3 regions of the Flavobacterium sp. KBS0721 genome follow, and region 1 is predicted to be linked to each of the others. Evidence: riboswitches for the same ligand, from Rfam matches in the RefSeq annotation. Region 1 holds a riboswitch; each other region holds the start of a gene.
What was found. Region 1 has a riboswitch for S-adenosylmethionine ahead of B0M43_RS15705 (TlpA disulfide reductase family protein). Riboswitches for the same ligand answer to the same signal wherever they lie in the genome.
Positions count from the first base shown of each region.

Region 2: another riboswitch for S-adenosylmethionine. It lies ahead of B0M43_RS07590 (alpha/beta fold hydrolase); the one in region 1 lies ahead of B0M43_RS15705 (TlpA disulfide reductase family protein).
Region 3: another riboswitch for S-adenosylmethionine. It lies ahead of B0M43_RS07680 (homocysteine S-methyltransferase family protein); the one in region 1 lies ahead of B0M43_RS15705 (TlpA disulfide reductase family protein).

Region 1 is NZ_CP042170.1:3,624,997-3,633,360, reverse strand. It holds gene B0M43_RS15720 (T9SS type A sorting domain-containing protein) at 1-2,540, shown strand, start outside; gene B0M43_RS15715 (VOC family protein) at 2,698-3,141, opposite strand; gene B0M43_RS15710 (aminotransferase class V-fold PLP-dependent enzyme) at 3,826-5,319, opposite strand; gene B0M43_RS15705 (TlpA disulfide reductase family protein) at 5,369-6,352, opposite strand; gene B0M43_RS24805 (hypothetical protein) at 6,419-6,553, shown strand; SAM riboswitch class I at 6,606-6,705, opposite strand; gene B0M43_RS15700 (BamA/TamA family outer membrane protein) at 7,191-8,261, shown strand.
Region 2 is NZ_CP042170.1:1,707,352-1,715,715, forward strand. It holds gene B0M43_RS07575 (O-acetylhomoserine aminocarboxypropyltransferase/cysteine synthase family protein) at 1-1,273, shown strand, start outside; gene B0M43_RS07580 (aspartate kinase) at 1,438-2,526, shown strand; gene B0M43_RS07585 (hypothetical protein) at 3,140-3,343, shown strand; SAM riboswitch class I at 3,532-3,640, shown strand; gene B0M43_RS07590 (alpha/beta fold hydrolase) at 3,718-4,701, shown strand; gene thrA (bifunctional aspartate kinase/homoserine dehydrogenase I) at 4,703-7,117, shown strand; gene B0M43_RS07600 (hypothetical protein) at 7,169-7,864, shown strand; gene B0M43_RS07605 (hypothetical protein) at 7,898-8,364, shown strand, end outside.
Region 3 is NZ_CP042170.1:1,728,897-1,737,260, forward strand. It holds gene B0M43_RS07670 (NAD(P)/FAD-dependent oxidoreductase) at 1-323, shown strand, start outside; gene B0M43_RS24625 (transposase) at 446-880, shown strand; gene B0M43_RS07675 (IS3 family transposase) at 880-1,746, shown strand; SAM riboswitch class I at 2,130-2,244, shown strand; gene B0M43_RS07680 (homocysteine S-methyltransferase family protein) at 2,548-3,552, shown strand; gene B0M43_RS07685 (hypothetical protein) at 3,563-4,069, shown strand; gene metH (methionine synthase) at 4,468-7,143, shown strand; gene metF (methylenetetrahydrofolate reductase [NAD(P)H]) at 7,306-8,262, shown strand.

The sequences.
Region 1 (8,364 bases):
GTGATTCCTGCTCAGGAAAAATAGTCGGTAATTTAGGTGGGAATAGCAGCGTATCTGTCAATGTTACCGTTGCTACAGCAGGCTGGTACAATCTGCAATTGTTTTACTGCACAGGCGATCCGCGCACGATTAGGCTGACTGCGGGTTCTGCCACCACTATTTCGATTCCGTGCGAACCAAGTGGCGGATGGAGTACAGCAGCTTCAAAAAACCTAAGTGTATACCTCAATAGCGGTAGCACTTCACTTCTTTGGGACAACACCAGTTCATGGGCCCCTAATTTAGACAAGTTTGTTTTAACTCCAATTGGTTCTTCTTCCACACAAACAATTTCCTTTGGAACAAACAATACTATCGTTTATAACCTAGGCACCAAAACCTACAATGTGAAATTTAATGGGGCTACAGTAATTACCAACGCATCCGCGTATGCTTTTAGCGATCAGCAGTATTTGAGTGGTAATTATGCTACGGCAACGTATACCTCAGAAGCATTTACAGATAATATTGGCAGCGGAACCAAGCATATTTTTACTTTAAGCGGTAATTATACTTTGGGAATGCAGCAGGTTTTTTATGCTTATAACAATAAAAATTATGTTGCCGTGCAAGTAGTACTGACCGGAAACGGTTCTAACTCTTATAAAATGTCACCATTAACCAGTTATCAGGTAACGCCTAATTTTGGCAGCGGCGACACCCGAGCTTTATTTGTTCCTTACGACAATGATGCGTGGATTCGTTACAATGCTTATCCGCTTAATTCAGCCGATTTTACTGCTTCGGAGGTGACTAATATTTATAATAATACGAATCGTAAAGGTTTGGTTATTGGTTCTCTTGAACATACTAAATGGAAAACAGGTATTGCCGTAAGCGGTGGCGGGGCATCATCGGCCTATGTTTCAGTTATTGCAGGATGGACAAAAGATGACATCACAAGAGACAAACGGGGCCATGGCTGGGTAAATGTGGGACAAACAAGTTGTGCTTCGCCAAAAGTATTGTTAAATGCTACTGATGACTGGCGCACCGGTCTTGAGGAATTTGCACAAGCGAATGCTGCCCTGCAACCTAAATATATTTTTGACTGGACAGCACCAAAACCTATTGGCTGGAACAGTTGGGGCGCTATACAGTCGAATATTAATCTTACTAAAGCAAAAGCTGTTGTAGACTTTTTTCACGATGATTGCCCGGCTTTTAAAACCGAAGACAATACATTATTTATTGATCTTGATTCGTATTGGGATAACATGTCGGATGCTGAATTGGCACAATTTGTTACTTATGCAAAAAATAAAGGATTTAAAGCCGGTATTTATTGGGCACCGTTTGTAGACTGGGGCAAGTACAATCGTCCTGTCGAAGGAAGTTCATACACTTATAATCAGTGTTGGACAATGGTCAACGGAAGTCCGCTTGAATTAGACGGCGCTTATGCCATGGATCCTACAAGTCCGGGAACCAAAGCGAGAATACACTATTTTATGAACCGCTTTAAAGCAGCCGGATTTGAAATGATAAAAATCGACTTTTTGACTCATGCCAGCATCGAAGCTGATGGTTTTGCTAATAATCAGCTGCATACCGGTATGGAAGCATATCAGGAAGGAATGAAATTTTTGGTCGATGAAATTGATGGAAAAATGCTTGTTCAGGCTGCCATATCGCCAAATTTGGCAACAGGTCCGTTTGTACATGTTCGCCGTATTGCCTGCGATGCTTACACTAGTATAAGCGATACTGATTATACGCTTAACAGTACTACTTATGGCTGGTGGCAAAACAAAATCTACGATTATTTAGATGCTGATCATGTGGTATTTGGAAATGCAACTATTGGAGAGAATCGTGCCAGACTATTAAGCAGTGTGGTAACAGGCACTATTACAAGCGGTGATGATTTTTCTGCTACTGGTCCGTGGAAAGCCAGATCGCAGCTTCTTCTGCAAAATAATGATGTTATGAATGTTGCCCGCGCTGATATGCACTTTATTCCTGCCGATGGCAATACAGGTTACAATGCTGCCAATATTTTCTCTGCTAATTATAATGATGTAACTTATGTAGCTGTTTTTAACTACAGTAATACTCCTACTACGAACAATGTTAGTTTAAGTCGTTTAGGTTTAGGTTCAGGAAATTATACTGTAAAAGAATTGTACTCCGGTACGATAAGTTCAACGCAAGGCACACTGAGCGTTCAGCTTCCTCAGGCCGATGCTGCATTGTATGCAATTTATCAGGGACCGGTTTTAAGTACGCCTAATTACAACTGGGGAAATGCTGCGACGAACTATGTTTTTCCTAATCCGGCAACGAATACATTCCAAATAAAATTTGATCATGCGATTAATGGACCTGTTGCCATTTCTATGTACGACTTAGTGGGCAAAGAAATTTGGAAAACTACGACCGTAGCTGAAGATATGATCAGTTCTGAAATACCAGTACATCATCTTGCCAGAGGTATTTATATGATAAAAGTTTCAACCGCCGGAAACAAAGTTCAAAACTTTAAATTTATCAAAAAATAAGTTTTATTTAATTTAAACACGAATTGCACGAATTAGCACTAATTGGTTTGTGGAATAATTTCACAACTAAGTTTAAACATTTAAAATTAGTGTCAATTCGTGAATTCGTGTTTACTTTTTATAATTATGCCTAAGCTTAGTTCGTGCAATTCATGTTTTAAAATACCACAGATTCCAGAAATTCAATTACTTCTCCATTCGGGCTATAAACCAGACTATTGCTAACAGTTACCGTTTTTCTGCGATTTTTTAGATCTAAAGTTTCTTTTACTGATAATGGTTTTGCGCCATTTTTGATTGCTTCATCATATGCTTTGTTGGCATCCAAAACTGTAAAACAAATGTGCAGTAGCGAATTTTCGACATACGGATCTCCTTGTTTTCTTTTACGGCCCTGAGTAGGGAAACTGGCATTACTGTCGCATATTTCTATATAAGAATCAAATGCTTTGTTCTTTAGCATTACACACTTTTCTAAATTAAATTCCGGCAAACTCCAATCGTGTACCACTTCAAAATTAAGGGTTTTGTAAAATTGTATGGTTCTTTCAAAATCCTGTGCCTTGATCGCAAAATGATGAAATCCTATTATATTATTCATTGTTATTTTTTTTGATGTAAATATGTTTTTTAAAAATTGTTGGTTGTTTACTTAGAAATTTTATCCCAACATATTTAAGATATATTCGATAATATGTCGCTCCGCTGGAGCTATTGAAAACTACATTCTGATTGGCTATAAATATTACGCTCCGCTGGAGCTATCGCAACGTTTGTCATCTCGAACGAAGGGAGATCCGAGCGATAGCTAACATACGAAGTATATCACATCAGCAGATCGACAAAGATTATCGATTGTGTTCCATCGGAACACCTCATCGGTAGAAAAAAAACACATCGTGAGAAACATCGTCCCATTGGGACGTTTGAGAAATTGTATCTGTAATCTGTATATGTTTTTACCAATTATTATTTATAAAATCAAACATTCCTAAGGAACGTGAAAAAACGCCTTATTTATTGGGCTACCTACGAAATGTTCCGATGGAACAAAAACAAAGCGATAAGATATTATCCTTAACAAATTGTTCCATTGAATTTTCCTTAGCTTAATGAAATTGACCGATAGTTATCGGGAGGCCCAAACGACTACTTCACTTACTTTTTATTTTATTTCGGATTTCAGTGAACTTCGTTTGTAACGAATTGCATCGCCAGTTAGCCCTTTCAGGCTTCTGGAGCGGGATTAGCTCCTAAAAAAAAGTTTTACTTTTATTAAGAAAATTTACTCCAGCCAAAACCATTCTTTTACCTCGTTTTCTATCGTTTCTTCTTTTATAATACTTTCATATTCATTAGTCGCCGTATTGTACTGATAGTCTTTTTGCCACTCTTTATGGTGTAAAACTACTTGCTGAATGGCATCGGAAATAAATAAAACTTCCTCATTGGTCATGATGGGATGCAAAGACAAACGTACCCATCCCGGTTTATTGGTTTGGTTTTTCTGAAGAAGATCTTCGGTTATCTTGTTGGATTGTGCCTCATTGATATTGAATAAATAATGGGCATATGTACTTGCGCAGGACCAGCCACCACGAACCTGAACGCCAAAGCGATCATTTAAAAGTCGTACGATTAAATTATAGTGAATGTCTTCTATTAAAAAGGAAACACATCCTATTCTTTCTGTTTTTAGATCTCCAAGAATAGACAAACCGGGAATCTTTTGAAACTCGCTGTAACAGAGATTAAGCAATTCTTTTTCTCTGTTTTTTATGTTTTCGACGGCCATTTGGTGTTTTAGTTTCAAGGCCAAAGCAGCTCTCATGACTTGAAGAAAACCCGGAGTTCCGCCATCTTCCTTGACTTCTATCGAATCGCTGTAATGATATATTCCCCAAGGATTGGTGATCTTTACATTTCCTCCTCCCGGATTATCAGGAACGTCACTTTTATACAGCTTTTCATTAAAAACCAAAACACCACAGGTTCCGGGACCGCCTAAGAATTTATGAGGAGAAAAAAAGATAGCGTCCAACTGTTCTTTGGGATCTTTTGGGTGCATATCGATTTGCACATATGGTGCTGCGGCGGCAAAATCGACAAAGCAGAATCCGTTGTTTTCATGCATCACTTTGGCCAGTTCATGATAAGGTGTAATGATACCTGTAACATTTGAGGCAGCTGTAAACGAACCAATTTTCAGCGTTCTGTCGGCATATTTTTTAAGTAATTCAGCCAGTATTTTGGGATCTGTCAAATTATTCTCGTCGGGAGGTACAACCACAACATCGGCATTTGTTTCATACCACGAAACCTGATTAGAATGATGCTCCATATGGGTGATAAAAACGACAGGTTTATCAGATTTATTCGGCTCATTATTTACTCTGTTATGCGCATTACGCAATCCTATAAAACGCTGTAATTTTGATAACGCGGCTGTCATTCCGGTTCCGGTTGTCACCAAAACATCAGATTCGTTAGCATTAACATGCTTTTTGATTAATTGTCTGGCATGATTGTAGGCATAAGTCGACGTTTTACCCGTTTCGCTGGAGAAAGAGTGCGTATTGGCAATCATTGGGCCTATTTTATTGAGCATAATATCTTCAATGGGCAGGTATAATCTTCCGCTGGCCACCCAGTCTGCATATAATAAGTTTTGAGTGCCATATGCCGACTCGAAAGTGTGTTTTACTCCTATTGTATTTCCTCTAAACTTAGAAAAATAACGCTCTAACTGACTTGGTTTCGTTTTCTCAATAACATTCATTTCCATTTCATTTTTAAATTAACTTGTTTACTGCTTATTGTATTCCTAACTATTTATTCAAAAGCGATTTAAGCGTGGTTTGCAGTTCGTCTCCGTGAAGGTTTCTCGCGACAATAATCCCTTTTGAATCGACTAAATAATTAGCAGGAATGGCTCTTACGCCGTACAATTTAGCGATAGCACTATTCCAGAATAATAAATCAGATACATGCAGCCAGTCTAAGTGATCGTCTTGAATTCCTTTTACCCAGTTTTCTTTCTTTTTGTCTAATGAAATTCCGATGATATTAAAACCTTTATCGTGATATTCTTTGTAAGCTGCTACAATATTTGGATTTTCTCTTCGGCAAGGTCCGCACCATGAAGCCCAGAAATCTACCAATGTATATCCTTTAAGGTTTTCTGAAAAACGAATGGATTTTCCTTCTGGATCCTGAGACACAAAATCAGGTGCTTTTTTTCCGACCTGTAATCCGTTAAGCACTTTTACAAGTTCCTGAAGTTCTTTCACGTAAGTGGAATTTTGCTGACTTTTATCCAGAAGCGAAATGTTTTTTGTGATTTCTTCCGGACTCAGTCTATAAGACCAATTTCGGTACAACACATATGCAGAAACCAGAGAACCAGGATGTTCTGTGATAAATTTACTTATATCAACATTCTCCGTTTTTCTGTAATTATTAAATAAATCCTGAGACGCAGAACCTTCTACAACCGATGTGCTGTAATATTTAACAGGGCTTAATTTTACTGTAATAGGCGATTTTTCAAGGAATATATACAATGGACTATCGGCTGTATTTAGGCTTAATCCGTACAATTCAGGAAGTTTTACTTTCGTTTTAAAACTGAATTTTCCGTCGGTAACTTTTACCGAATCTATGGTGGTAAACATCTTGTTGTGAAACTTTTGCAGGTATACATATTGAGCCACAGTATCGACAACTGTTCCTTTTAGCTGCACATTTGCCTCTTGTGCCTGAGTTGTTGTTGCGCAAAGGCATAAAGCCAAAAATGCTACTATTTTTTTCATTGGGTTTGTTTTTTAAAAATTGGACATATAAATTCCCGGACCAGAATAAAAATGGTCTGCTATTACATGGATAAAAAAGAAAAAGGGGATAAAAAAGTTACGTGTAGTGCATTCGGAAAACCAAAAGGTGGTTTTCTATTTTTGAAAATAAGTTACATTGTTCCGTACAGGCAGGTAATATTTGTTCAGTTTTCATTCTAAAAAATAAATGATTTAATACTAATGATCTTATGCAGATTTACTAATGAAATATATCTTATCTGTCCGCGTTGGCGGAAGGATTTAGCACCTTATTGGGCAACAGGTTGCTAAGACATCATCGGGCCTACTCCCTCAGTCTTTCTGGATAAGTTCATGTAGATTTTTTCTACTCTGCAAATATATATATAAATTCTATGTAATTAGTAGAGTTTAAATTTATTTTTTAAAATATTTTAAATTAATACACAATGAAAGCAATTTTAAAAGACAAAAAAACTCAGTAAAATAAGGCATAACAATAAAAATATCAATTTGTTATGCGTTTAAAAATACTTTGATTTTATTTAAAATATCCAGTATTTTGGGATGAAAGTTTCATCATACATTATTAAGAAATGCTTTTCAAAACAAAAAATAAACTACAAAAATTGATTCTTTCGAAAAATAATAAAATTAAAAATGCGGCCTTTTTTTAGAACATAGACCGCACCTTTTCTTACAACTTTAAAAAAAAATATTTATCTTTAAGTTTTTATGAAGGGTAAAAAATGGTTGTTCTGTTTTTTATAATCACTTCACTTCATGCGCTTTAGAATACAAACACTTTTTATAAGACTAACTTAAAAGTAAATTTAAAATGCAGAAAATCTTACCTTTCCTAATCATCTTCTTATGGTCTTCTGGTATTTGGAGTCAGACAAAATCTACTGATAGTACAGCCTCTAAGAAACCAGAAAAAAATATTGATTTTAATGTAATGCCTTATCTTAATTATAATAGGACAATGGATTTTATGTTTGGCGCTATCCCCATGATGATGTACAAATTAAATAAAAACGATACTATTTCGCCTAAATCTTTATCAGGTATATCTGCGGTTTACACGACCAACAAATCCTATTTTATAGCCACGTTTAACAAATTCTTTTTTAAAGAAGATTCCTGGCGTTTGCAATTTTTCGCAGCAACGGGCAATCAAAATGCGCAGTTTTATGTTGATGATATTGATGTGCCTGATTTTTACAATTACGGGACTAAGACAACAATGGCAAGTTTTACGATTCAGCGTAAATTATTCAAATCTTTTTATGCCGGTGTTGGATACGCGTACGCACATTATGACACGAAATATCAAGATGATGTTGAGCCTTCGTCTGTAACACATACTAATGGTTTACAACTTATTATGTTATACGATACGAGAGATGCAATTTATTATCCTACCAAGGGTGAAAAAATAAAAATACGATGGCTTGATTATCCTGAATGGTTTGGGAACGATGTTGGTGCTAATAAAATTCTTTCGGAGTACAATCAATATTTTCCTATGCGGGACGGAACGGATGTTCTGGCAGCAAGGTTTGCCGGTAAGTTTGGATTAGGAAATATTGCCTTCGAACAACAGCAAACTATTGGCAGTGAAGACATAAGAGGATATTCTGAAGGGAAATATCGCGGCGATGGACTGATGGATGTACAGGCTGAGTATCGCTATAATTTTAATAAAAGAATGGGGCTTGTGGGATTTGCCGGGATTGCCACTATTTATGGCTCAGATACAGAAAGTTTCAACTGGAAATTATATCCCGGAGCCGGCGTAGGTTATCGCTACAGGGCTTTTAAAAACGAAAAATTCAACATAGGATTGGATGCCGCTGTTGGTAAAGACGACTGGGGACTTTATTTTAGAATTGGAGAAGCTTTTTAGAGGGTTTTATCGATTTTGCTTTGATTTAAAATATTTTTTTCACGCAGATTTTAGCAGATTTTTTTTTAAATCGCCGTCTTTGTTTTGACTCTTTACTCTTTAC
Region 2 (8,364 bases), 1.9 Mb from region 1:
ACACGCAGGACACGATGTTACTAAAAATGCAGGAACAAGAGCAGTGCCTATTTACCAGACATCATCTTATGTATTTAACGATTCAGATCACGCTGCCAATTTATTTGGTCTTGCCGAAGCCGGATTTATTTACACGAGATTAAATAACCCGACAAACGATATTTTAGAGCAACGACTGGCTGCACTCGAAGGCGGGATTGGAGCTGTAGTGACAGCATCCGGAGCATCGGCAATTTCTACAACTTTGTTGACTCTTTTAAAAGCGGGCGATCATATAGTGGCTTCCAATAGTTTATACGGAGGAACTTATAATTTGCTAAATGTAACTTTGCCTCGTTTAGGAATTACAACGACTTTTGTAGATCCTTCTCAACCTGAAAATTTTACAAAAGCAGCTAAAGAAAACACAAGAGCCTTTTTTGTAGAATCTTTAGGGAATCCAAAATTAGATGTATTAGACTTAAAAGGAATTTCGGCGGAAGCCAAAAACTTCAAAGTTCCTTTTATTGTAGACAATACGGTTGCTACACCTTATTTATTGAATCCAATTCAGTACGGAGCAGATATCGTAATTCACTCTTTAACCAAATATATTTCAGGAAACGGAACTTCATTAGGAGGCGTTATTATAGATGCAGGAAAATTTGACTGGTCGAACGGAAAATTCCCTGAGTTTACAGAGCCTTCTGCAGGATATCACGGTTTGGTGTATCATGAAGCTTTAGGAAATGCAGCTTTTATAGCAAAAGCAAGAATCGAAGGTTTACGTGATTTTGGAGCAGCTTTGAGTCCATTTAATGCTTTTCAGATTATTCAGGGATTAGAAACTTTACCAATCCGAATTCAGAAACATAGCGAAAACGCTTTGGCTCTGGCCTCTTGGTTAGAAAAACAAGATGAGGTAGTTTGGGTAAATTATCCAGGTCTTAAAAACAATAAATATTATGATTTAGCACAACAATATTTGCCAAAAGGACAAAGTGGCGTGATCACTTTTGGACTAAAGGGTGGTTTTGATGCCGCTAAAAAAGTGGTAGATCAAACTAAGTTGTTCTCGCTTTTGGCCAATATTGGTGATACAAAATCATTAATTATTCATCCGGCAAGTACAACGCACCAACAATTGTCTGATGCAGACCAACTGGAAACAGGAGTTTCAAAAGATTTAGTTCGACTTTCTGTCGGAATTGAAGATATCGAGGATTTAATAGCTGATTTGCAAGCTGCTTTCACCAGCATTACCCAATCGCAATACAGTATTAATAAAAATTAGGTTTTTTTGTTTTTTGTTTGAAAAATTGCCTTTAGCAGCGTGAGTTCTGCTAGAGGTGATTTTTTATAGAAGAAATTCAACATAAAGATTTCACCATATATGTAGGGGCGCACAGCAGTACGTCTATCTCATATGGGTTAATTAACCCCCAAAAAAATAAAATTATGTCAAAGCTTAAAATAAATATCATCCTTTTTGGAATTGGAAATATAGGAAGTACTTTGATCAATCAAATTATCGAAAGTCAGGAGTTTTTTCTCGAAAGTAAAAATATTGATTTTCATTTTCCAATTATAACCAATTCAACAGTAGCGTTTTTCGAGAAAGAAGGCGTTGGATATGCCTGGGAAACCAATTTCTTAGAATTGGCTGTTCCGTTTAAAGTGCAGGATATTATTGAATTTGCCAAAGAAAACGAATTTGAGAACTTAATAGCCGTTGATGCAACAGCGAGCGACGAGCTCATTCATCATTATAACACTTTGATTGAGAATGGTTTTAACATTGTAGCGGTAAATAAAAAAGCCAATACATTGCCAATTGATTTGTATAAAGGCATCAGGGAGAATCTTAAAAAATACGACAAAGAATTTTTGTACGAAACATCAGTAGACACAGGTTTTCCGGTATTGCAAACCTTAAGAGATTTGTATTCTTCAGGCGAGAAAATTACTAAGATACGAGGTGTTTTCTCAGATAATCTGAGTTATGTTTTTAATAGGTTTGCGACAGAAGATAGTTCTTTTTCATCTCTGCTCAAAGATGCAAGTTTATTGGGTTTAATGCGGTCAACCTTTAAGGAAGATTTGTCAGGAAATGATACAGCAAGGAAGTTATTGATTTTGACAAGGGAAATTGGAAAAGATTTTGATTTCTCTGATATAAAAATTAATTCTCTCATTACAGAAGAACATCTGGAGAAAAACGGCATTCTTAATACAGAAGCGATCGACAAATCATTTAAAATTGCAAAAATTGCCCAGGCAGACAATCATGTGCTAAGATACGTAGGAGAATTTGATTTAGAGAAAAATACATTAGAAGTAAAAATAGTTTCAGAACCAGTCTGGTCTGCCATAGGACAGCTAAAAGGCTCAGATACTATTTTTGAAATTTATACACAATCCTATGCAGATGTTCCAATAGCAATTCAAAGCGCTTCGGCATGTAAGCAGGCCATATCAAGAGGTATAATAACTGACATTTTAAAAGTGGCCGAAAAAATTAAAAATAAAGAAGCAGTTTGGCTGTAAGTGGTTTCGAATAGCAGTTAGTTGGTCTTTGATATAATGAAACAGGAAAGTTCGCGATGTATTTTTTTGTAAGTTTTAACGTTCTTTTTTTAAGATCTTTAATTTGTAGGATGTTTTTTAACGTTAAAAAGATGTTTTTTGACGTTTTTTACGATTAATTTGCTGATCCTCACTTGCATAATTGAAAAAATATTCGCACATTTGTAATACCTCAAAATTACCAGTAAAATAAACTTAGTATTCTGAATATAGTTATGTCGATCGGGACAAAAGTTGAAACAACTTTCTTTCTTAATTGATTTAAAAAAAGATAAAAGTTAAAATATTTGGCAGTTTCCGGGAAGCTTATTAAAATAAAACAAATGCAAGAATTTTTTAAAATAGCAAGTAAATCCAAGATGAATAAATCCCTACAGATGAACAAGATGTTTAACGTCGCACGTATTTGTGTACGCGTCTGTTGATACTAAAAGTATATATAAGTTGTATAAAACTTAAACCCTTTTGGTATTGTGATCCAAAAGGGTTTTTTTTATTCCATTTGGTTGCCATAACAAAAAATTAAATAAACAATAAAGATTATAAAACGCAAACTAACATAAACTTAAATATCATGAGCAAATTAAACTACATAACAAAAACGTTTTCTACATTGAAAAACTTAAGAGCTAAAAGAAATAATCCGCCACCACCAACAAATGAATTGGTACACCCAAGATTTGGAATCACGGAGGCAGATAAAGTAGCGGAGAAAAAAGAACCAAATTCATTATTATTTTTGATGTATTCAAAAGAGAATGAAACACTTTTTATCTAAATCAAAAAGTATCATAAAATAGGGGAATACCTGCTTAATTTTACTGGGCTAATTGTTCGGTAATTTTTTGCGTACAATAGTTTTTGTTTGAATTATGTTTAAGAAATTAAGCAATCAGTTTCGATAAAATTTGTTAGTTTAAGAAATAAGTAGTTAATTTGCACCTTTAAGTTCAAAAACGTATTGAAATGTTATAAAGAAAGGACGAGGGATTAGACCCGATGAATCCTTAGCAACCCTTCGTTAAATCGAAGAAGGTGCTGCATTCTACCACGCCCAAACGTGGAAAGATAACAACAAGAATTTTCTAGTTTCACTCTAGTACTTTCTTTCTAATATTTCCACATACAAATCAATAATAAAAAGATTTGAAATTGGAAAATATACCAAGTCCCATTATAATTCAAAATTTCATCACCGAGAGTGGTGCAGCATATCCATTATTACCATTGAGTTTTACACTTTTTGGTTTACCATTGCATAGCGCGCCTATAGTTTTGGTCAATCACGCTTTGACCGGAAATGCTCAGGTTACTGGCGAAAATGGTTGGTGGAATGATTTAATTGGCGAAGAAAAAACAATAGATACCCACAAATATACCGTATTGGCATTCGACGTTCCCGGAAACGGAAACGATACGTTTATAATAGAAAATTATCAGGATTTCACCACAAGAGATATTGCCAGAATTTTTATAAAAGGTCTGGAGACATTAAATATCGCCCAATTGCACACCATTATTGGAGGTTCTGTTGGCGGAGGAATTGCCTGGGAAATCCTGGCATTAGAACCTAATATTACGCAGAACTTAATCCCAATTGCAACCGACTGGAAATCGACCGACTGGATGATTGCCAATTGTTATTTGCAAGAGCAAATCCTAAACAATTCAGCAAGACCTATCGAAGATGCCAGAATACATGCCATGCTGTGTTACCGCTCTCCTGAATCATTCAAGGAAAAATTTCAACGTACGATCAACAACGAGCAGCTAATTTTTAATATCGAAAGCTGGTTGGCGCATCACGGTGAAAAATTACAAAAGAGATACCAATTGTCATCTTATAAACTGATGAACCAATTGCTCAAAACCATAGATATTACCAGAAATAGTGATGATTTCAAAACTTTAATGTCGAGAACAAATGCAGCGATTCATATTATCGGAATCAACTCTGATTTGTTTTTTACACCAAAAGAAAATCGTGAAACTTTTCAGGAATTAAAGAAGTTCAAAGACAATGTTTTTTACAGCGAAATAGATTCGGTTCACGGACATGACGCTTTTTTAATCGAGTACAAACAATTAGATCATTTACTTGCCGATATTTTTAAGGCAGAAACAATAGAAAAATAAAATGAAAATATTAAAATTTGGAGGCAAATCGTTATCAAACGGAGAAGGACTTAACAAGGTAGTTTCAATCATTTCTGATAAAGTAAATCAAGGAGAACAAATTGCAGTCGTAGTTTCTGCCCGCGGAAATGCTACAGATGAATTAGAATATATTTTAAAACTTGCTTCCAAAAACGGCAATTACAAACCATTATTTGAGAATTTTAAAACGTACCAGGTTTCAGATTATCCTCAGGTAGACTTGTCTGAAGAGTTTACTATTTTAGAAAAACTTTTTGAAGGTGTAAGCTTAATTGGCGATTACAGCAATAAAATAAAAGATCAGATTTTATCGAAAGGAGAATTGCTTTCGGCTAAATTATTGACGGCAATTTTAAAAGAGAAAGGAATTCCGGCAAATTTTGTCGATTCACGTGAATTGCTGAAAACCGACTCTAAATTTGGTGATGCACAGCCATTAGAACAGCTTTCTAAGAAAAACGTTGTCAATTATTTTAAAGAACACAATGGTTCAACGGTAAATATTGTAACTGGTTTCATTGGTTCAAACAATAATAATGACACCACAACTTTAGGAAGAAACGGAAGCAATTATACCGCATCGTTAATCGCTAATTACTTAAATGCCGAAGAGTTACAAAACTTCACGCACGTTGACGGAATTTATACAGCAAATCCTGATTTGGTGGCTGATGCTAAAAAAATTGAATTTCTTTCGTTTAATGAAGCGAACGAATTAGCGAACTTTGGCGCAACAATCCTGCATGCCAAAACGATAATCCCTTTATTAGAAAAAAATATTCCACTTCGTATTTTAAATACATTCAATCACGAAAATCGCGGCACATTAATTACTTCAGATTCGGCTAAAGAAGGAATCAAAACACTTTCGGTTTTAGAGAATTTATCATTGGTAAATCTTGAAGGACGCGGATTATTAGGAAAAGCAGGGGTTGATGCCCGTATTTTTAAAGTAATGGGCGATCACAATATTAGTGTAAGTATTATTTCTCAAGGATCTTCAGAAAGAGGAATTGGGTTGGTTGTAGCTACAGATAAAGCAACAACAGCGATGATCGAATTGGAAAAAGAATTCGAAAATGATTTTTATTCTAAAGATGTAAACCAAATTACAGTTACCGACAATGTTTCGGTTATTTCGATTATTGGTCAGGATTTGAGTACTTTTCATAAGCCTTACACTGCTTTAATCAAAAATAAAATAGTTCCAATTTTGTTTAACAACACCGTTACGGGTAAAAACGTGAGTTTGGTGGTTAAAAAATCAGAACTTAATAAAGCGTTGAACGTAATTCACGGAGAGATTTTTGGAGTTTCAAAGAAAATCAACATTGCTATTTTTGGTCACGGATTAGTTGGCGGAACTTTAATCAATCAAATATTAGAATCGGCTGCAGCCATCGAAAAACGTAAAGATATCAAGTTGAATGTTTTTGCAATTGCCAATTCGAAGAAATTACTTTTAAACAAAAATGGAGTAACTTCAAACTGGAAGAATGACATTGCAAAAGACGGTCTTGATTATACCATCAATGATGTAATTGCTTACGCGAACCAACATCATTTAGAAAACTTAATTGCGATTGATAATACGGCAAGCGCGACTTTCGTAGAAAATTATATTTCTTTGATAGAGAGCAGTTTCGACCTGATTTCATCTAATAAAGTAGCCAATACACTGAGTTATGGTTTTTACAAAGAACTAAGAAAATCTTTAACAGATAACCAAAAGAACTATTTGTATGAAACCAATGTTGGTGCCGGATTGCCATTAATTGATACTATAAAATTATTGCATCTTTCAGGTGAAAATATCACAAAAATAAAAGGGGTTTTCTCTGGAACATTGAGTTATTTATTCAATAATTTTTCTGCGAAAGACGCTCCTTTTAGTGAAATTCTAAAAGAAGCAATTGATAACGGATATACAGAACCAGACCCGCGTGAAGATTTATGCGGTAATGATGTGGGAAGAAAATTATTGATTTTGGCAAGGGAATTAGATTTACAGAATGAATTTGAAGAAATCTCGATTCAGAATTTAATTCCGGAACATTTGCGTGAAGGAAATGTGTCTGATTTCTTAACCAAGCTAAAAGAATTCGACCCAATTTACGAGAAAATAAAAGCCGATCAAAAACCCAATCACGTACTAAGATACATTGGCGAATTGTCTGGAGATTTACAAAATGATAAAGGAATTCTGGAAGTAAAATTAGTTTCGGTACCATCTGATACTGCTTTGGGCGGATTAAAAGGATCTGATTCTTTCTTCGAAATATATACAGAATCTTACGGAGATCGTCCAATTGTAATTCAGGGTGCCGGTGCAGGTTCTGCGGTTACAGCGAGAGGCGTTTTTGGAGATATTTTAAGATTGTCAGATAAAGGATAAAAAAGAATTTTAAATTTGTTAAGAATACTAAAAAAACAAATAAACAATAACATGAAAAAAATTATTATCCTTTTTTGTCTAATCTCTATGAGTATGCAGGCTAAATATTATAAAGCTACACTTACTCTGGAAAATGGAGAAACAAAGAATGGTTTTGCCGAAATGGTTGAAATCAATGATTCGAAAGTAAAATTTAGGCTGACAGAAAAAGGTGATACTGAAAAGATTTTAAGTGAAGAAATAAAAAAAATTGAATATACAGATAAAGACGAAAATTCATTTATAGCCGAAAGATTATTTATACATACCAATAAAGGTGAAAAAGGGATAAAAGAAGGTACAAAAAAATACTGGTTATACGTTGCTTATTCTAACGGAATAAAATTAGCAGTTGATGCCGTTCGATCTACAATGCGATTCAATGCTATAAACGGAACAACGACAGGTTCTAGCGGAGGAACAGTACTTTATATGGGGAAAGAAAAAGCAGATGGTGTTTTTTTTATTTTCTATTTATCTGATATGATGTCTATTAATGTTGGGATGGATAAAGCCGTTAGAAATCATTGTGAATTATTGTTTAAAGAATGCCCTAAATTTTTAGAAGCAGTAAATGCCGAAAACTTTAAGAAACCGACATTGTTAAACAGACTTATAGAATTGTATGAGACCAATGATTGTAATAAACCTGTAGTAACAGCAAAAGCAGAGGTGAAGAAAAAAAGTAGTCCAAAAAAGAAAAAATAAAATCTTAACTAACTATTTTTTAGACAAAAAAAAATGAAAAATATACTAATCTTACTATTGTTCTCCAATATTCTAACAGCACAAATTTCAAATGTCATTAGAAATAAAGACAGTTATACACAGGAAGTTTTTCCGTATAAGGGCGTTAGAGCAATCCAGGTAGATGAAGTAAGTTCTCCAGGAAATGAGGATAATGTATTTATTTTTTCGAAGATTGAAAAAAATGCCAATCCTGATAAAATGTATTTTCAAAGATTTACAAAAGTCAATAGTAAATGGATCGTAAAATCTATTCTTGAAGTAAATCATAACGGAATTATTTCGGCCTGGGGAAGCAGAAAAGCTTTTGGAGATTACAATAAAGATAAAAGTGTTGATGCTCTTTTTATTTACGGACTTTATGATGCTGATTTTAAACAACAATCTGTTCATTTAGTGTTTTCGCAAAAAGATCAATTTTACACCATTGAATCCAGTGTTTCTGATGATTTTAAAACAGA
Region 3 (8,364 bases), 1.9 Mb from region 1:
TTTTCGGATTGACACCAAAATTAGGTCCAATTGGAGACTGGGGATTAGATATAGAGAAAAATGCAATCAAAGTAAACAACGCCTTAGATTACCAGACCAATATTCCTGGAATCTTTGCCATTGGAGACGTAAATACTTACCCAGGGAAATTAAAATTGATTCTTTGTGGTTTCCACGAAGCAACTTTAATGTGCCAGGCCGCATACCAAATTATCAATCCAGGTAAAAAATACGTTTTAAAATATACCACAGTTTCTGGAGTAGATGGTTTCGACGGAACACGAAAAGAAGCGCCGAAGGCGGTTGTGAAAGCGATAGTCTAAGTTGCTAAGATTCTGAGATGCTAAGACTCAGGATTTATATAAAAAGCTCAAACTTTTAGTTTGAGCTTTTTATTTATAAAGCATGTCTTGTCCTGAAATAGCGATACACAAAAAGTATCATTATGGAAAAAGATCAAGAATTGCGCTATGTTAAGCGTACACAGAAAGATTACAGTATGTCTTTAAAACTTCAAATTGTTCAAGAAATAGAACAGGGAAAAACCTCAATTTCTCAAGTTAAGAAAGATTATGCTATTCAATCACGTTCAACAATTGTTCAATGGCTTCGAAAATTCGGTAACTTTGATTGGGACAATCAAACACCTTCTCTTATGCAAAAATCTCCTGAACAGAAAATAATGGAACTTGAAGCCAAAGTGAAGTTATTGGAAAAACAAAGAGCATTTTTAGAACAGCAGGCTTTCGTTGCTGATAAAAAAGCTATTATTTTCGATATGATGATTGATATAGCAGAAAAAGAATATCAAATTGACATTCGAAAAAACTCACCACCCGAACAATCGACCATTTTAAAAAAGAACAACAACAAACAATAATGTTTGCCTGTACTTTGTTCGGGATTGACAGACAGGTTTACTATCGTCGAGTAAAAAAAAGTTGCGATAAGAAGCTTTTGGCTTCAAAAGTTGTTAATATGGTTTTGGAAATTAGAAATACAATGCCTCGAATTGGAGCAAGAAAATTGTATTATCTTTTAAAAAGCGAGTTGAATCAACTTAAAATAGGCCGAGATAAATTTATAGATATACTTAGAGCAAATCATTTATTGATAATATCAAAACGTTCTTACCATATAACAACAAACTCTCATCATAGATTTAGAAAACATCAAAATCAAATATTAGAGTTAGAGATTTGTAGACCAGAGCAAGTCTGGGTATCAGATATAACCTATATTGGAAAAAGAAAGAATCCATGTTATTTAAGTCTAATAACTGACGCTTACTCTAAAAGAATAATGGGTTTTAATGTGGCAGATAATATGAATGCTCATAGTAGTTTAACAGCTTTAAAAAATGCAATAAAAAAACGCAGAGATAAAGGCAAAACATTAATACATCATTCAGATAGAGGAATACAATATTGTTCTGATGAATATCAAAAACTATTACATAAAAACAATATAAAATGTAGTATGACCCAAAACTCTGATCCCTATGAGAATGCAGTAGCTGAGAGAATAAATGGAATTTTAAAACAAGAATTTAATATTGATAAGTTTAATCTAAAACTTGCTGTAATGAAGGTTTTAGTGAAAAATGCAATTGATATTTATAATAACAAAAGACCACATTACTCTAATTATATGCTCACTCCAAGTCAAATGCATCAACAAAGTGTAGTAAAGATGAGAACTTATAAAAGAAAAACACCTGCAATAAAAAATATTACAGGTGTCTAATTAAATATATTTGTCTAATAATCTGTATCGATTATTTAGGACTAGTCAGCATATAAAACATAGCCAGTGGTTTCAACCACTGGAACGCAATGCATACACACATCGCATTACCGCAACGTAAAGACACAACGTATAGACACAACGTATAATCAATTTACATGATCTCAACACAAACGAATTATCACAATACGTTCCCCGTGGTTGAAACCGCGGGCTATATTTGAAAAACAAAAGCCAAACTTAGTTCCTTAGTATCTTAGCATCTCAGCACCTTAAAAAAAACCTTAGAACCTCAGAATCTTAGTCCCTCAGAACCTTCCAAAAAAAAAACTTGCAAGTCGCAAGGCTATTTCATACCTTTGCACCGTTCCTAAATTTATTGAAAGTTATCACGAAAGGCGGAGGGATAGACCCGATGAAACCTTAGCAACCCTTTATCATAAAGAAGGTGCTAAATTCTACTTTACACTAATTCATAGTATTAAAGATAGATAACACAAATACATAAAGTATTTCCTCAACTTTTCCTGACAACCTTACAATATTATTTTACTGAATTCAAAGTATAATGAGCGAATCATTGGCGCATTTATGCCAACATCGTTCCCGCTTTCGCCTATATCTCTCCGTTTCACTACGAGGATAACGGCTCAATCGGGGCTAATTAGCCGGCAATAGTGAATTCTTGGAATCAATGCGAATCAAAATGCGTATCCATCAGGTTTTCAAAACCTATTAGGTATGTTTTAAATAATAGAATAAAAAAAGCTTTGCGCCTTAGTGCCTTAGCGGCAAAAGAATATGGCAATTACGATACAAGAAGCAATTAAAAAAAATATCCTAATCCTTGACGGAGCAATGGGAACAATGTTGCAACGCTATAATTTCTCAGAAGAAGATTTCAGAGGAGAGCGTTTCAAGGATTTCCCACATCCGTTAAAAGGAAACAACGATTTACTATCCATAACACAACCACAAGCGATCCGCGATGTTCACGCTGCGTATTTTGATGCTGGCGCTGACATTGTTGAAACCAATACTTTTTCAGGAACTACGATCGGTATGGCCGACTATTTCCTGGAAGATTTGGTTTACGAATTAAACTACGAATCGGCTAAAATTGCGCGTCAGGTAGCAGATGAATTCACGGCTAAAAATCCGGAGAAACCACGTTTCGTAGCAGGTTCAATCGGACCGACAAACAGAACAGCAAGTATGTCACCAGACGTAAATGATCCGGGTTACAGAGCCGTAACTTTTGATGATTTGCGTATTGCTTACAAACAACAAGTAGAAGCGTTAATGGATGGCGGATGTGATTTACTTTTGGTAGAAACCATTTTCGATACGTTAAATGCTAAAGCAGCACTTTTCGCAATCGAAGAAGTAAAAGATGAACGTAATCTTGATATTCCAATCATGGTTTCAGGAACGATTACCGATGCTTCAGGAAGAACACTTTCCGGACAAACGGTTGAAGCGTTTTTGATTTCAGTTTCACATATTCCGTTATTAAGCGTAGGATTCAATTGCGCTCTTGGAGCCGATTTATTGAAACCGTATTTAAAAACATTATCACAGCATACACAGTTCAACGTTTCGGCACATCCAAATGCAGGTTTGCCAAACGCGTTCGGACAATATGATGAAACGCCAGAACAAACTCAGGCTTTAATCAAAGAATATTTAGATGATAATTTAATTAACATTATCGGTGGCTGTTGCGGAACAACTCCGGATCATATTCGATTAATTGCTGAGGTGGCGAAAGATTATAAGCCGAGAATTGCGCCGGTATTGGCTTAAAATGTATTGAATGAAAAATGTAAAAATTAAATCGATATTTAATTTTAGAGTATTTCTAATACCTGGATTAATCGTTTTTTTCTTAATTGTTGCTTTAGTCGGGTCTTTTTTTGAATTGATAAAATTAAATGCAGGCGAAACAGATTTAAAAGAAATTTGGTTACCCATAATTGCAAGTATTTTGCTAATCCTTATTTTTTTGCATGAGTTTAAAAATAAAATAATTAATGTAAAAATTGAAAATGATACTATCGAAAAAAGAACTTTTTTAGGATATAAAAAGACTTTTAATTTTAAAGATTTTGATGGTTTTGAACTTAGAATAGAGAAAGGTAAAGTCGGAAGTTATGAGTATTTGTATTTAATGAAAAACAATAAGCCAATTATTACGATAGCACAGACATACTTAGAAAATTACCATGAATTAAAAAATATGGTTTCTAAAAAATCTAAAGATTTAGGCTATGGTAGGTATGGATTATTAAGTGAAATTAAAGATTTGTTGACATTAAATTGAATGTTTTACAGGCTTTAAAAGTTCCGGAGGAACGAAATGTTGGTAGCAACGGAATTTATTCCGTTGAAAATGATAAACGATTCACAACAAAAGTTCCGTAGGAACGACATATATAATAGCTTCAAAGATTTTAAAACGATAATTGAAATTTTAGAAAATATAAAATATCTTTTGAAACCGATACCGCGTGAGGGATAGAAGTGGATAGCCCACAGCCTGACGAAGGAAGTGCGAGGACTAGGAACGGATAGCCCGACCCGGAGGGACACGCCCAAAATAAGATTATTAGTTAGATAAATATATAATACCTACAAGGTTTTAAAAACCTCGCAGGAAAGAAATAAGAATAAAAAAAACTTAGAACCTTAGAATCTTAGGGCCTTAGTAACTTAGAAAAAATGGCAGAAAAAAGAAGAGACCTTGTATTAGCAGGATTAGAACCGTTGATTATTACGCCCGAAAGTGTTTTTGTAAACGTTGGGGAACGTACGAATGTAACTGGTTCGAGAAAATTCCTTCGCCTGATCAAGGAAGAGAAATATGACGAGGCGCTTGATATTGCAAGACAACAAGTAGAAGGTGGAGCACAGATCATCGATATTAATATGGATGAAGGAATGCTTGATGGTGTTCAGGCAATGACAAAATTCCTGAATTTAATTGCATCAGAACCGGATATTTCGAGAGTGCCGATTATGATCGACAGTTCGAAATGGGAAATCATCGAAGCGGGTCTTAAAGTAGTACAGGGAAAAAGTGTTGTCAACTCGATTTCGTTGAAAGAAGGCGAAGAAGCCTTTATTCACCACGCCAAATTAATCAAACGATACGGAGCTGCGGCAATTATTATGGCTTTTGACGAAGTAGGTCAGGCGGATAATTTTGACCGTAGAGTCGAAATCTGTCAGCGTTCGTATGATATTTTGGTTAACAAAGTTGGTTTTCCTCCACAGGATATCATTTTCGATTTGAATATTTTCCCAGTTGCAACCGGAATGGAAGAACATCGCTTAAATGCTTTGGACTTTTTTAGAGGTACAAAATGGGTTAGAGATAATTTACCTCACGCACATATTAGCGGTGGAGTAAGTAATGTTTCGTTTTCTTTTAGAGGAAATGATCACGTTCGTGAAGCGATGCACTCGGTATTTCTATACCACGCGATCAAGAACGGAATGACAATGGGAATTGTGAATCCGGAAATGCTTTCGATTTACGATGATATTCCAAAAGATTTATTAGAACACGTTGAAGACGTAATCCTAAACAGACGGGACGACGCGACAGAACGACTTTTGGATTTTGCTGAAAACGTAAAAGGCGAAGTAAAATCAGATGAAAAAGCGATTCAGGAATGGCGTTTAGGAACGGTTCAGGAGCGTATTACGCATTCATTGGTAAAAGGGGTTGATGCTTTTATTGAAGAAGATGTTGAAGAAGCGCGTTTAGCAGCAACGAAACCAATTGAAGTTATCGAAATCAATTTGATGACGGGAATGAATGTCGTTGGAGATTTATTCGGAAGCGGAAAAATGTTCTTGCCTCAGGTGGTAAAATCAGCACGTGTGATGAAAAAAGCCGTTGCTTATTTATTGCCTTATATTGAAGCAAGCAAACAAGCCGGAGACAAACAAGGAAACGGAAAAATATTGATGGCGACCGTAAAAGGCGACGTTCACGATATTGGAAAAAATATTGTTTCGGTGGTTTTGGCTTGTAATAACTATGAGATTGTAGATCTTGGTGTTATGGTGCCTCCGGAAAAAATTATTGCAGCTGCGATTGAGCATAATGTTGACATTATCGGTTTAAGCGGATTGATCACACCTTCGCTTGACGAAATGGTTTATCTGGCCAAAGAATTAGACAAACAAGGCATTAAAATTCCGATTATGATTGGTGGGGCAACCACTTCGCGCGCGCATACCGCCGTGAAAATTGCGCCACAATATAGAGAAACTGTAATTCACGTAAACGATGCTTCACGTGCTGTGACTGTTGCAGGAAATCTATTAGACCATAACCGTAAAATTTATGCAAGCGATATTCGTGCAGAATACGATTCGTTTAGAGAAACGTTTTTAAATCGTTCCAGAGATAAAAATTTCCTGAGTATTGAAGATGCGCGTAAAAATAAAATGCAATTAGACTGGAGTGAATACACGCCAACCAAACCAAAATTTATTGGAAAACAAACCGTTGAGGTTGATCTGGATGTTCTTGTTCCGTATATCGACTGGACGCCATTTTTTCAAACTTGGGAATTGCACGGAAAATATCCTGCGATTTTAACGGATGAGGTTGTGGGTAAAGAAGCTACTTCTCTTTTTGCAGATGCTCAGGCGATGCTGAAAGTAATTTTGGCTGAGAAAAAACTACAAGCAAAAGGTATTTACGGAATTTTTCCTGCGAATCAGGTTGATGATGACGATATCGAATTGCGTGATGAAAACGGAAAAGTTTTAGAGAAATTCTTAACGCTTCGTCAGCAATCACAAAAAACAAAAGGCGCGCCGAATATTGCATTGTCTGATTTTATTCTGCCAAAAGAAAGCGGAATAGAAGATTATATGGGAGTTTTTTGTGTGACAACCGGTTTTGGTGTAGACGAATGGGCAGCAGAATTTGAAAAGGATTTGGATGATTATAATTCGATTATGGTTAAAGCATTGGCCGATCGTTTTGCTGAGGCTTTCGCCGAATATCTTCATGAAAGAGTTCGTAAAGATTTCTGGGGTTATGATAGAGAAGAATCTTTAACAAACGAAGAATTGATTAAAGAAAATTATAAAGGAATTCGTCCGGCACCGGGTTATCCGGCTTGTCCTGATCACCTGGAAAAACCAACGATTTGGAAACTTTTAAATGTAGCCGAAGAAATTGGAGTTACGCTTACAGAAAGTATGGCGATGTGGCCAGCGTCATCAGTTTCGGGATATTATTTCGGAAATCCAAAAAGCAGGTATTTCGGACTCGGAAAAATAAAAGAAGATCAGGTGGTAGATTACGCCAAACGACGCAGCGTCTCAACTGAATATGCAATGAAATGGTTAAACCCTAATATAGCAGATTAAGAAAAGTTTCTTTTGTTTCAGGTTTCAGGTTTCAAGTTATCCAAAGCAACCTGAAACCTGAAATTTGAAACAAAAAGAAGATTATTTGATTACGTTTTTTGATTTCAGATTTTTTACAGAAACCAACTCAAAACTCATAATTCATAACTCATAACTTAAAGAATGAAAGTAACACAACATATAGAAAACGCAAAAGGGAATACCTTATTCTCATTTGAAATTATTCCGCCTCAGAAAGGGAAAAGCATTCAGGAATTGTACGATAATATCGATCCGTTGATGGAGTTTAAACCACCGTTTATTGATGTGACAACTTCTCGTGAGGAGTATATTTATATTGATAAAGGCAACGGGCTTTTAGATAAAAAACTAACTCGTATGCGTCCGGGAACGCTTGGGATTTGTGCTTCTATAAAACATAAGTACAACGTAGATACCGTACCTCACGTACTTTGCGGAGGATTTACAAAAGAAGAAACCGAGTATCTTTTGGTAGATTGTAATTATTTAGGAATTGACAATGTGATGGCTTTACGTGGTGATGCCATGAAAGACGAACAATATTTTATCCCAAAAGCGGGAGGAAATGATTATGCTGTAGATTTAGTAAAACAAATTAATTTATTGAATCAGGGAAAATACCTTCACGAAGTTATGGACGCTGATAACAAAGCTGATTTTTGTATAGGTGTCGCAGGATATCCGGAGAAACATTTGGAGTCTCCGTCGTTACAATCTGACTTAAAAAGATTGAAAGAAAAAGTAGATGCGGGAGCTGATTATGTGGTAACACAGATGTTTTTCGACAACTCAAAATATTTTACGTTTGTAGAAAAAGCAAGAGAAATGGGAATCACAATCCCTATTATTCCAGGAATTAAGCCAATTGCGGTTCAAAGGCATTTACAGGTTTTACCTCAAATTTTCCGTATCGATTTACCGGAAGATTTAATTCATGCTGTAGATCAATGCAAGAATAATGCAGAAATCAGGCAAGTAGGTATCGAATGGGCCATTCAACAATCGTTAGAACTAAAAGCAGCCGGAGTTCCAGTATTACATTATTATTCAATGGGGAAATCTGAGAATATTCGTCAGATTGCGAGCCATCTTTTTTAAGTTTCTTTCACCATTAAGAAATTAAGATTATTAAGTGTCAGGCTTAATTTTTTAATAATAAAGAGAATAAAAGTTTTTAGGAGCTATTTCCAGCTGTCCACT